2 regions of the Virgibacillus saliphilus genome follow, and region 2 is predicted to be linked to the other one. Evidence: predicted binding sites of a transcription regulator. Region 2 holds the regulator's gene; the other holds the start of a gene.
What was found. Region 2 encodes CtsR, which represses protease genes until heat stress. Its sites were predicted from a motif close to ATGGTCAATAAAGGTCAAACA; they were not measured.

Region 1: a site for CtsR is predicted at 1,416-1,436, ahead of KFZ56_RS06535 (ATP-dependent Clp protease ATP-binding subunit). Genes of this name have one in related genera too.

What each region holds. Positions count from the first base shown of each region.
Region 1 is NZ_JAGYHC010000001.1:1,326,653-1,332,673, reverse strand. It holds gene KFZ56_RS06535 (ATP-dependent Clp protease ATP-binding subunit) at 1-1,263, opposite strand, end outside; gene mbcS (acyl-CoA synthetase MbcS) at 1,589-3,166, opposite strand; gene pdaA (delta-lactam-biosynthetic de-N-acetylase) at 3,319-4,119, opposite strand; gene KFZ56_RS06520 (Na+/H+ antiporter family protein) at 4,174-5,487, opposite strand; gene KFZ56_RS06515 (YfkD famly protein) at 5,648-6,021, opposite strand, start outside.
Region 2 is NZ_JAGYHC010000001.1:157,992-164,012, reverse strand. It holds gene mcsB (protein-arginine kinase McsB) at 1-924, opposite strand, end outside; gene mcsA (protein-arginine kinase activator protein McsA) at 921-1,469, opposite strand; gene KFZ56_RS00815 (CtsR family transcriptional regulator) at 1,482-1,949, opposite strand; gene KFZ56_RS00810 (MgtC/SapB family protein) at 2,136-2,834, opposite strand; rRNA gene rrf (5S ribosomal RNA) at 3,066-3,181, opposite strand; rRNA gene KFZ56_RS00800 (23S ribosomal RNA) at 3,340-6,021, opposite strand, start outside.

The sequences.
Region 1 (6,021 bases), 1.2 Mb from region 2:
GTTTTTACCAAGGTCTTTCATTTTTTCCTGTTCATCTGCTTGTAATTTTGTAACAGGGATACCTGTTTTTTCTTCGACAATCAATTGAATATCAGAAACATCGACATCGATAACTTGTTCTTCATCTTTTGCTTTATCCAATTGTTTTTGCAGTTGAATTTCTTGATAACGCAAGTGTGCTGCACGTTCATAGTCTTCTTTTTCAGCTGCTTGCTCTTTTTCTGTAATGATTTCGTTTAGACGATTATTAATGGAATTTGAATCTTTCTCTGCGTTTTTCAGGTTTAGGCGAGATCCAACTTGATCCATTAAATCAATCGCCTTATCTGGTAGGAAGCGATCCTGTATATACCGACCGGATAGTGTTACGAATGCTTGTATTGCTTCATCTGAATAACGAACTTCATGGAATTTTTCATAACGATCTTTGATACCATTTAAAATCTGCACTGCTTCATCTGGTGACGATTCTTTGACCATAATTGGCTGCAGACGACGTTCCAGTGCTGCGTCTTTTTCAATTTGACGGTACTCTTTCAAAGTTGTTGCACCAATTAACTGCAAATCACCACGAGCTAATGCGGGTTTTAGAATATTTCCAGCATCCATTTGGGAGCTTTCTGCAGTTCCGGCACCAACAAGTAAATGAATTTCATCTACGAATAGAATAACATCCTCACGAGATTGTAATTCCTGAATCAATTGTTTCATGCGCTCTTCAAATTGACCGCGCATGCTGGTATTTGCTACTAAGGATGCTACATCCAATAGATAAACTTGCTTATTAATTAATTTGGATGAAACATCACCTTCTGCAATCTTTAATGCGAGTCCTTCAGCAATAGCTGTTTTCCCAACTCCAGGTTCCCCGATTAGGACTGGATTGTTTTTATTTCTTCTATTAAGTGTCTCAATAACTTGTTTTACTTCATTATCGCGACCGATGATCGGATCAATTTGACCTCTTTTCGCATCATCTGTTACATTTTTTGCTAGTTGTTCGAGTAAACCATTATTTCCTTGTTTTTGTCTTGTTCTTGTTCCCATTTTACTTGAACCATTTCCTTGTGCAAAGTTATTAGAAAATGCGTCGTTAGCATTTCCATTAAACGATGAATCTGAGAAAAAGTTATTGGAATTCATCAATTGGCTTTGAATTTCACGAAAACATTCATTACATACATGCATGTTTACTTTTTCATTATTGATTTGCATTGCAACGTTAATAGTAGCTGGATTCATTCCGCATTGTTGACATTGCATTTTCCATTCCTCCTTAAAGGTTTGTAAGCAGTATTAAAATCAAATTTGACTTTGACTATCTTTGACCTTATAAACATATTATAACTTGACCTATTTTGACTTTCAAGTATTTTGTTTCATGATTTAAATTCATGGAACGCTAGGCCATTTAAAGTTTGACTATCTTTGACCTTTGATTATTATTATACACTGACCTATTTTGACTTTCAAGTGTTTTCGTTAAATTTTTTTGAGGAAGTATGGATGTTGTCCCTATTTTGAACGAACGATATGCGTTCAAATAAACGAAAAACGCCTGTATATATACAAGCGTTTTGGTTCATTGCTAATGCACCTGTTTTTCTTTCTCTCTTAATTCTACTCTTCTGATCTTCCCGGATGTGGTTTTTGGAAGTTCTTCGATGAATTCAATCCGCCTCGGGTACTTATACGGAGCGGTTGTGTCTTTTACATGATCCTGCAATTCTTTGACCAGGTCTGTGCTGTTTTTATCAACACTTTCTTTCAATACAACGAATGCCTTTACCAAATTCCCGCGAATGTCATCCGGACTCGCGACAACTGCGCATTCCTGTACATAAGGATGTTTGACTAAAGCATCTTCCACCTCAAACGGTCCAATAGTATAGCCGGAACTTATGATGATGTCATCTCTACGGCCTTCAAACCAAAAGTAGCCATCTTCATCCTTGGAAGCCTGGTCTCCTGTTATATAGTAATCACCTCGTTGCGACATTTTGGTTCGTTCCATATCCTTATAGTACGCTTGGAATAGTGCTGGGGAATCCAGTTTAACAGCGATGTCGCCGACCTCATTAACGCGAGCAGGCAGTCCTTCTTCATTAATTACTTCGACATCGTTACCTGGTGTAGGTTTCCCCATGGAGCCTGGTCTTACCTCCATTCCTTTAGGGAATCCTAATAATAATGTATTTTCCGTTTGTCCATAGCCATCACGAACAGTAATGTCAAAATACCTACGAAATGTATCAATCACTTCAACATTCAATGGCTCACCAGCAGAAACTGCACTATGAAGTGCTGGGAAATGGTAGTCCTCTAAATTATCGACTTTTGCCATAATACGGTACTCTGTCGGCGTACAGCATAATACATTTATTTCTTTATCCTGAAGCAAGCGCAAATAGGTTTTCGGGTCAAATTTTCCGTTATAGACAAAACCGGTTGCCCCTGAACCAAGCACCGATAAAAATGGACTCCAAATCCACTTTTGCCAGCCGGGACCTGCTGTTGCCCATACTTTATCCCCCTCATTAATAGCTAACCAATTTTCTGCAGCCGCTTTCAAATGCGCATAACCCCATCCATGTGTATGTATGACTCCCTTTGGATTACTTGTCGTACCGGAAGTATACGGCAAAAATGCAATATCATCACGAGTTGTATTCACCATGTCTAATTGATCTGAAGCATCTGCTTTCAGTCTATCCAAGAAATGCCATCCATCAGCCTGTCCACCAACTGCAAATTTAATTAATTGATCATATTCACGTACCCCTTTGTATTGATCAACAAAATGAAAATAGCTTACAACCCCACGTACCTCTCCATGACTGATACGATACTGCAAATCGCGCGTTTTTAACATTTCAGAACTTGGTATAATAATGATTCCGGTTTTCAGTGCCGCAAGATAAACCTCGTAAGCCTCAATAAAACGTGGAATCATAACAAGGATCTTGTCTCCTCTTTTCAATCCATTTTCCAAGAATACATTTCCAATTCGATTTACATTTCTTATCAAATCTGCATAAGTTATTTCCTTTGTATTACCTTTGTCATCTTGCCATATCAAGGCTTTTCTGCCAGGGTCTGTCGCATAACGTTCCATTTCCATAACAATATTATAATCCTTTGGAGCAATTAATTCTTCCTTTTTCATAATATAACAACCCCTTATGCTAGTATAATACTTAGTATAGCAAAGTTTGGGAAAATTTTAAATAAATATTGCATGTTGCGTCCTATAAATAAAACACACAAGACAGTCATCGCAGTCTCGTGTGTTATACGCTCTTAGAAGACACTCGTTAATTAGAATCCATAAATACCTTCAGGGATTTTATCTTTTATTACCATATCATCCAAGCTTTTAAAACTATACCCCTGTTCTCTCAATTCTTGAATTAAATGCTCCAATGCTGCTGCGTTATCGGCTGAAACCGCGTGCAGGAGTATAATAGCACCGGGATGAATTTGATCCATAATTTCGTTAAAGGCATATTCCCATCCTTTTTGATTGCCCGTCTCCCAATCAACAAAGGCCAATGACCAAAACACATGAATGTACCCCAATTCATTTGCCCATTCCAACGTTTCTTCATTAAACGTTCCTTTTGGAGGCCTGAGATACTTTAAATCTTTCTGATCAGACACCTCTGCAACCGCTTTTTTCAAAGACTCAAGCTCCTCTTTTATGGATTCCTTGGATATTGTTGTGAAATCCGGATGATGATAAGAGTGGTTTCCAATAGTGTGACCTTCATCTACCATTCGTTCGATGAGATCTGGTTGATCCTCCACATAATGTCCTGTCACAAAAAAAGTTGCTGGTACATCTTCTTTATGCAAAACATCTAACACATCATCCGTATACCCTTCTTCATATCCATTGTCAAAGGTTAAGTAAATATTCTTCTCACCAGAATCATCTGCATAATAGGAACCGTATTTTTTTAAGATATCCTGGTAGCTCCCTATATCAGGGACTTTATGATCTGTATTTTTTTTAAATCCCCATCCATACCCATTAGAAGCCTTAGCCTCTAACTGCAGGCCGCCAATAAAAAAGGTAAGAAAAACGATGACGATTGTCATAAGCGTATATTTCCGCATAACAACCCACCTTCTTTTTTTCTTACCTTTACCTTTTTTCACGTAATTATTCACTTATAATAGAAGTGCGGCTATCCATCCAAATAGAAACAATGGAATATTAAAGTGGATGAATGTCGGAACAACGGTATCCCAGATGTGATGATGCTTTCCATCTGCGTTTAAACCAGCTGTTGACCCAAGCGTACTGTCTGAAGCCGGTGAACCTGCATCACCCAGAGCTCCAGCTGTACCGATTAAAGCTGCTGTTGCCAATGGAGAAAATCCAGCTGCCATACATATTGGCACATATAATGTGGCAAGAATCGGTATGGTACCAAAGGATGAACCTATTCCCATTGTTACAAGTAAACCAACAAATAATAATATAAATGCAATCATTGCTTGATTATCACCTAAAAATCCCGAGGTTGCTTCAATTAACGCATCAACTGCTCCCGTTTCCTTTAAAACATTCCCGAATCCGGACGCAACTAGCATAACAAATGCAATCATCCCCATCATGCTAATCCCTTCTCCGACAATGCGATCACCATTCTTAAATGGTACAACAATGAAGGCAAACATTAGTACCAACCCAGTCAACGCACCAGCAATTAAATTATCTGTAATAATTTGCACAACCAACGCAGCTACAATAGCAACGAGGGTTAGAAAATGTTTGATATTAAACGTAACTTTTTCCACTTCAGGTTCAATTAGAACATTTCCGGTTCCACTTGCCCCCTCCACAGGATCTCGGTCCTTACGGTAGGTTATAAATATAGCGATCAGTAGACCGAGAACCATACCTAAACCAGGAGTAAGCATAGCTAAAGCCGTTTCCTTCACGGTTATTGGTGCTGCTCCATTTTGTTCCATGCCATCTACAATGGTGTTGTGAAAAAGAAGCCCAAAGCCTGCTGGAATCATAACATAGGGCGCTTTTAATCCAAAGGTAAGCGCAGTTGCAACCCCGCGACGATCCACACGCATTTGATCAAAAAGTTTTAATAATGGCGGAATTAAAATTGGTACGAATGCAATATGCACAGGTACTAAATTCTGTGATAATGATGCGACCCCAGCGATAGCCAACATTAGCATCGTTTTCTTACCTGTTAATACACGAATAAGAAAGTTTACGAGAATAGTAGTTATGCCCGTGTAGCTAATTGCCACGGCAAAAGCACCAAGCAAAATATAGCTTAACGCTGTATTCGCCTGCCCTCCCATCCCAGCTACCATTGTTTCAATCGAATCGACGATATCTAGTCCTGCCATTAAACCGGCTGTAATAGAGGCTGCTATGATTGCTATAATGACATTTACTCGCAGTAAACTAAGAATAATCATAACGAACACCGAGACAACGACAACCCACTCCATACATGCTTCTCCTCTCTATCTCTTTCCTTTTCCTGTTGATATTCATTTATTACACTTCATCATGATAAAGCATTAAAGTATAAAAATCAACCCTATTTTTTAAAATTTAGGTACATAAAAAGAACCCTATAAACGTCGTAAAGGGTTCTTTCGATTAATACTATTTCAACTGGAAAGAGAAAGAAATATGATCTTGAACTGGTATCCATGAACCGATGCCCTGCTTTGTTACATTTTTGATAGCAATGGACTTTTTCGTTCCTTTTAATTCAATATAAACTTCACCAAAAGTCACTTGTCCTTTTTCATTTACAGCTGGAGCATATGCTTGCAATTCGGCTTGTTTTTTGACAGGAACATTATATGAATTATCTTTTTTTGTATTTTTTCCAATGGTTGTCTCATAAGAAAGTGGTAGTTCTGTCTTTGCCTCAGCCTTTGATAACATCATCTTTTTTACATCTTCAGGGTCAGAAATTTTGTTGGTAAGTGCACCCTTTATTTCTTTATCCTCTTGTTGTACATAATTCATTT
Region 2 (6,021 bases):
TACATTTTTGATGAGTCCTAAATCAATTCCCAATCGAACATTTGATAAACATGCCGCTGCTTCCTTTGATTCAATAATTCTACTGTAATCCAGAACACCGAAGGATCGGAAAATGCGATCCTCTAACTTTTTACCGGATTGCTCCATAATACGGTTACGTGCATTTCTTTCGTGCTCAATCAATTGTTGAACGACACTTTGTAAATCCCCTATAATATCCGCTTCTGTCTTGCCTAACGTAATTTGATTCGAGATTTGAAAAATATTTCCCTGGGCATCGCTACCTTCACCATAAATACCTCTAACAACAAGCCCAAGCTGATTAATCGCCGGTATCATTCGGTTAATTTGTTTCGTCATCGCAAGTGCAGGGAGATGCATCATAACAGAAGCGCGCATTCCCGTACCTACATTTGTTGGACAACTTGTTAAATACCCTCGCGTCTCATCAAACGCATAGTTAATTTTCTCTTCTAACCAATCATCCAGCTCAAATGCCCCCTCCAATGCCTTTGACAGTTGAAGTCCCGGGAAATATAATTGGATCCTGATATGATCTTCCTCATTAATCATGACAGATACCTGTTCATTCTTAGAAATAATCGTTGCTGGTGCATGTTCACTTTTTGATAAATGCGGGCTGATTAAATGCTTCTCGACCAAAACTCGTTTTTCAATGGCTGTTAAATCCGGAATTGAAATGAACGAAAAGTCCTCATAATCCTGAAATGACTGATGTTCATACTCCTCTTTAATAAAATCCCGAATGCCTTCCAGTTTTTCATGGTCTGCAAGAATAGGGTACGAAACATCTGAGAAATTCCTAGCCAGACGAATTCGACTACTAAGGACAATATCACTATCCGGCCCTTCCTCGCGCATCCAAGGACTAATAGCTTCGTTCATGAATTGCTTTAAGGTCATGTATCATCACCTGCTTTCGAACCATCACTCTGATTTTGCAATGCTTTAATCTTATCTCTTATTTGAGCAGCTTCTTCAAAATTTTCATCTTCTATCAATTGTTGCAATTCAGCTTTATAGCTTTCCAATTGTTTCTTTGTATGCAAGTCGCCACCCATGCGTTTGGGAATTTTCCCGTAATGCTTGGTATTACCTGAATGTACCCTGCGCAATATCGGATCAAGACGTTCAGAAAAAGTATCATAACACGTTGCACAGCCGAACTTTCCTACTTTTTTAAATGTGGAAAGTGACATACCACATTGCGGGCATTTCAATTCCTTTACTTGATTATACGAATTACTTTGCTGACTTTCCATCATTGCCGAGTCAAAATTGAACAGACCTGTAAGCAAATTATGAAGGGAATACCCTTCCTCCGGATACGTCATATAACCCTTTTCCTTCGCACACACTTCGCAAACATGAATTTCGGTTTTAGTACCATTGATCACTTGCGTAAAGTGGAGTGTAGCCGGCCGCTGCTGGCATTCCTGACATTGCATTATTTTTCCCCCTTACTTGTTTAGGTACTTTAATTCTGAAAGCATGGCAGTTAACACACGAGCTCGAACCTCATCCCGAAGTGGGAGCTGGAATGCTAATGTATTTCGGTCAATCCCACTGAGGATAATTTTGGCCTCGCGTTCGGTAATTAATTCTTCTTCCAATAGTCGCTCAAGCACATCAATGGAAGCTTGTTGCGTTACTGTTGGATTGATCATCTTTATAATTTCATCAATGAGTTCAGACTTATCCTGATGTATCACTCGCATAATCCGAATATAACCGCCGCCGCCACGTTTACTCTCTACGATGTACCCTTTTTCCAATGTGAAACGCGTTTTAATTACATAATTGATCTGAGAGGGGACACACTGGAACTGATCAGCAATTTCACTACGTTTAATCTCGATTGCATTTTGCCCTCTTGTTTGTAAGATCTTTTTTAAATATTGCTCAATCACATCTGAAATATTACTCATGAGCCCACCTCCTCTGCATCGCATAATCTTTTGACTTTGACTATCTTTGACTATACATTTATTATACCCTAAAACACGTGAGATGCAAACACATTGTTCTATATATAGAGTAGACAAAAATTTGAGAAACAAAACAGGAAAAAACGCGATAACTATTAATTATGTGGAAGAAGTTCGAGCCATTTCCTATTTAAGCTCTGAAATATTTTTTACATAATTAATTTTAGAGATTTCCTCTATCAAAGCAATTCGTTCTACATCAGGTTTTCGCTCAATCTTTACGAAGATATTTCTAATATCATTTTCTGCCTTTGTAATTTCTACATTTTTAATCGTTGAATCAAATTTATCAAAGACAGAGATAATTTCATTTATTTGAAGTTCAGGCAATGCTACAATTTCAATCAAATTAGAGGAACGTCCCTTAGCAAATAACTTTTCAAAGTTATTCAGGAAAACCAGGCTAAGCAGAATAATAAGGGTTGTAAACAATGCAGGTACGTACATCCCTGCACCAACAACTAGGCCTAATCCTGCAACCGTCCAAATGGAAGCCGCGGTAGTTAGACCACGAATCGTCCCACCATAGACGATAATTGTCCCTGCGCCAAGAAACCCAATTCCACTAATAACATAAGATGGTATGCGCGCCGGATCAAAACGGATATTATCGTGCTCCGCCATAAATGTCTCAAAGCCAAATAAAGATAATAGCATCATTAAACAAGCTCCGACCCCAACGAGAATATGGGTGCGAAAACCAGCGGAATGATTATTTAATTCACGCTCAAAACCAATAACCCCGGATAAAACAAGTGAAATTAACAATCGAGACATCATGATTGTAAAGTTATCATCAAACACAAATTCCATAAAATCTCCCAATTCCCACCCTCCAATCTCTATTTCCATATTAATATCACAGTGAATTAGTAAAGATACATCGTTTAGAGATTCTCCAATTATATATATGATGCCATATACGTTTTAACGTTTTAACCATCGAAAAAAGTCTATTTGCTTATATATAAAAATAACAATAATGACAGCATGTAACAATCTTTAAATATAGAAAAAAGCTGGAATGCACTAGTGCATTCCAGCTTTTTTAATTTTGCCTGGCGGCGTCCTACTCTTGCAGGGGCAAAGCCCCAACTACCATCGGCGCTGGAGAGCTTAACTTCTGTGTTCGGCATGGGAACAGGTGTGACCTCTCCGCTATGACTACCAGACCTAACGGCTTACGCGATCTCTTTCTTATCAGCACTTCCTTATGGAAAAGGAAAGACAAGATATATTATAGGCATTTCCAAACGAAAATGCAAGGGTTTTATGTATTTATACCCTAAAAACTAAATAAGAGTGTTCGTAACGTACATCTAAAAGCCATTTAGTTAAGTCCTCGATCGATTAGTATTCGTCAGCTGCACGTGTCACCACGCTTCCACCTCGAACCTATCTACCTCATCGTCTCTGAGGGATCTTACTCACTTGATGTGATGGGAAGTCTCATCTAGAGGGTGGCTTCATGCTTAGATGCTTTCAGCACTTATCCGTGCCACACGTAGCTACCCAGCCATGCTCCTGGCGGAACAACTGGTACACCAGCGGTGTGTCCATCCCGGTCCTCTCGTACTAAGGACAGCTCCTCTCAAACTTCCAACGCCCACGACGGATAGGGACCGAACTGTCTCACGACGTTCTGAACCCAGCTCGCGTACCGCTTTAATGGGCGAACAGCCCAACCCTTGGGACCGACTACAGCCCCAGGATGCGATGAGCCGACATCGAGGTGCCAAACCTCCCCGTCGATGTGAACTCTTGGGGGAGATAAGCCTGTTATCCCCGGGGTAGCTTTTATCCGTTGAGCGATGGCCCTTCCATACGGAACCACCGGATCACTAAGCCCGACTTTCGTCCCTGCTCGACTTGTAGGTCTCGCAGTCAAGCTCCCTTCTGCCTTTACACGCTACGAATGATTTCCAACCATTCTGAGGGAACCTTTGGGCGCCTCCGTTACACTTTAGGAGGCGACCGCCCCAGTCAAACTGCCTACCTGACACTGTCTCCGAACCGGATCACGGTTCTGGGTTAGAAGGTGCGTGCAGCCAGGGTGGTATCCCACGGGTGCCTCCTCGTAAGCTAGCGCTCACGATTCTAAGGCTCCCACCTATCCTGTACAAGCTGCACGAACATTCAATATCAGGCTACAGTAAAGCTCCACGGGGTCTTTCCGTCCTGTCGCGGGTAATGCGCATCTTCACGCATAGTATAATTTCACCGGGTCTCTCGTTGAGACAGTGCCCAAGTCGTTGCACCTTTCGTGCGGGTCGGAACTTACCCGACAAGGAATTTCGCTACCTTAGGACCGTTATAGTTACGGCCGCCGTTTACTGGGGCTTCGGTTCTACGCTTCGCCCAAAAGCTAACGTTTCCCCTTAACCTTCCAGCACCGGGCAGGTGTCAGCCCCTATACTTCGCCTTGCGGCTTCGCAGAGACCTGTGTTTTTGATAAACAGTCGCTTGGGCCTATTCACTGCGGCTCACTACTCGTGAGCACCCCTTCTCCCGAAGTTACGGGGTCATTTTGCCGAGTTCCTTAACGAGAGTTCTCCCGCTCACCTTAGGATTCTCTCCTCGCCTACCTGTGTCGGTTTGCGGTACGGGCACCTATGACCTCACTAGAGGCTTTTCTTGGCAGTGTGAAATCAGGAACTTCGGTACTTTATTTCCCTCCCCATCACAAGTCACGTTAGCGTTGGACGGATTTGCCTATCCAACTCGCTCCCTGCTTGGGCGCACCATTCCATCGGTGCGCTTTCCTTATCCTCCTGCGTCCCCCCATCATTCTAACAGTCATGAGGTGGTACAGGAATATCTACCTGTTGGCCATCGCCTACGCCTTTCGGCCTCGGCTTAGGTCCCGACTAACCCTGAGAGGACGAGCCTTCCTCAGGAAACCTTAGGCTTTCGGTGAAAGAGATTCTCACTCTTTTTTCGCTACTCATACCGGCATTCTCACTTCCAAGCGCTCCACCAGTCCTCACGGTCTGACTTCCCAGCACTTGGAACGCTCTCCTACCATTGTTCGAAGAACAATCCGCAGCTTCGGTGATACGTTTAGCCCCGGTACATTTTCGGCGCAGCGTCACTCGACCAGTGAGCTATTACGCACTCTTTCAATGATGGCTGCTTCTAAGCCAACATCCTGGTTGTCTGAGCAACGCCACATCCTTTTCCACTTAACGTATACTTAGGGACCTTAGCTGGCGGTCTGGGCTGTTTCCCTTTCGACTATGAACCTTATCACCCATAGTCTGACTCCCAAGGTCAAGTAACTGGCATTCGGAGTTTGACTGAATTCGGTAACCCGGTGAGGGCCCCTCGTCCAATCAGTGCTCTACCTCCAGTACTCATCCCTTGAGGCTAGCCCTAAAGCTATTTCGGAGAGAACCAGCTATCTCCGTGTTCGATTGGCATTTCACCCCTACCCACACCTCATCCCCGCATTTTTCAACATACGTGGGTTCGGGCCTCCAGTCAGTGTTACCTGACCTTCACCCTGGACATGGGTAGATCACACGGTTTCGGGTCTACGACCACATACTCGCATACGCCCTGTTCAGACTCGCTTTCGCTGCGGCTCCGTGTCTTCCACTTAACCTCGCATGGGATCGTAACTCGCCGGTCCATTCTACAAAAGGTACGCCGTCACCCATTAACGGGCTTCGACTACTTGTAAGCGCACGGTTTCAGGTTCTCTTTCACTCCCCTTCCGGGGTACTTTTCACCTTTCCCTCACGGTACTGGTTCACTATCGGTCACGAGGGAGTATTTAGCCTTGGGAGATGGTCCTCCCGGATTCCGACGGAATTTCTCGTGTTCCGCCGTACTCAGGATACACTCCGGAGAAAATGCTCTTTCGATTACAGGGCTCTTACCTCCTATGGCTGATCGTTCCAGATCGATTCATCTAAAGCACTTTTTGGTAACTCCGTAGGAGTGTCCTACAACCCCGAAAAGCAAGCTTTTCGGTTTGGGCTGATTCCGTTTCGCTCGCCGCTACTTGGGA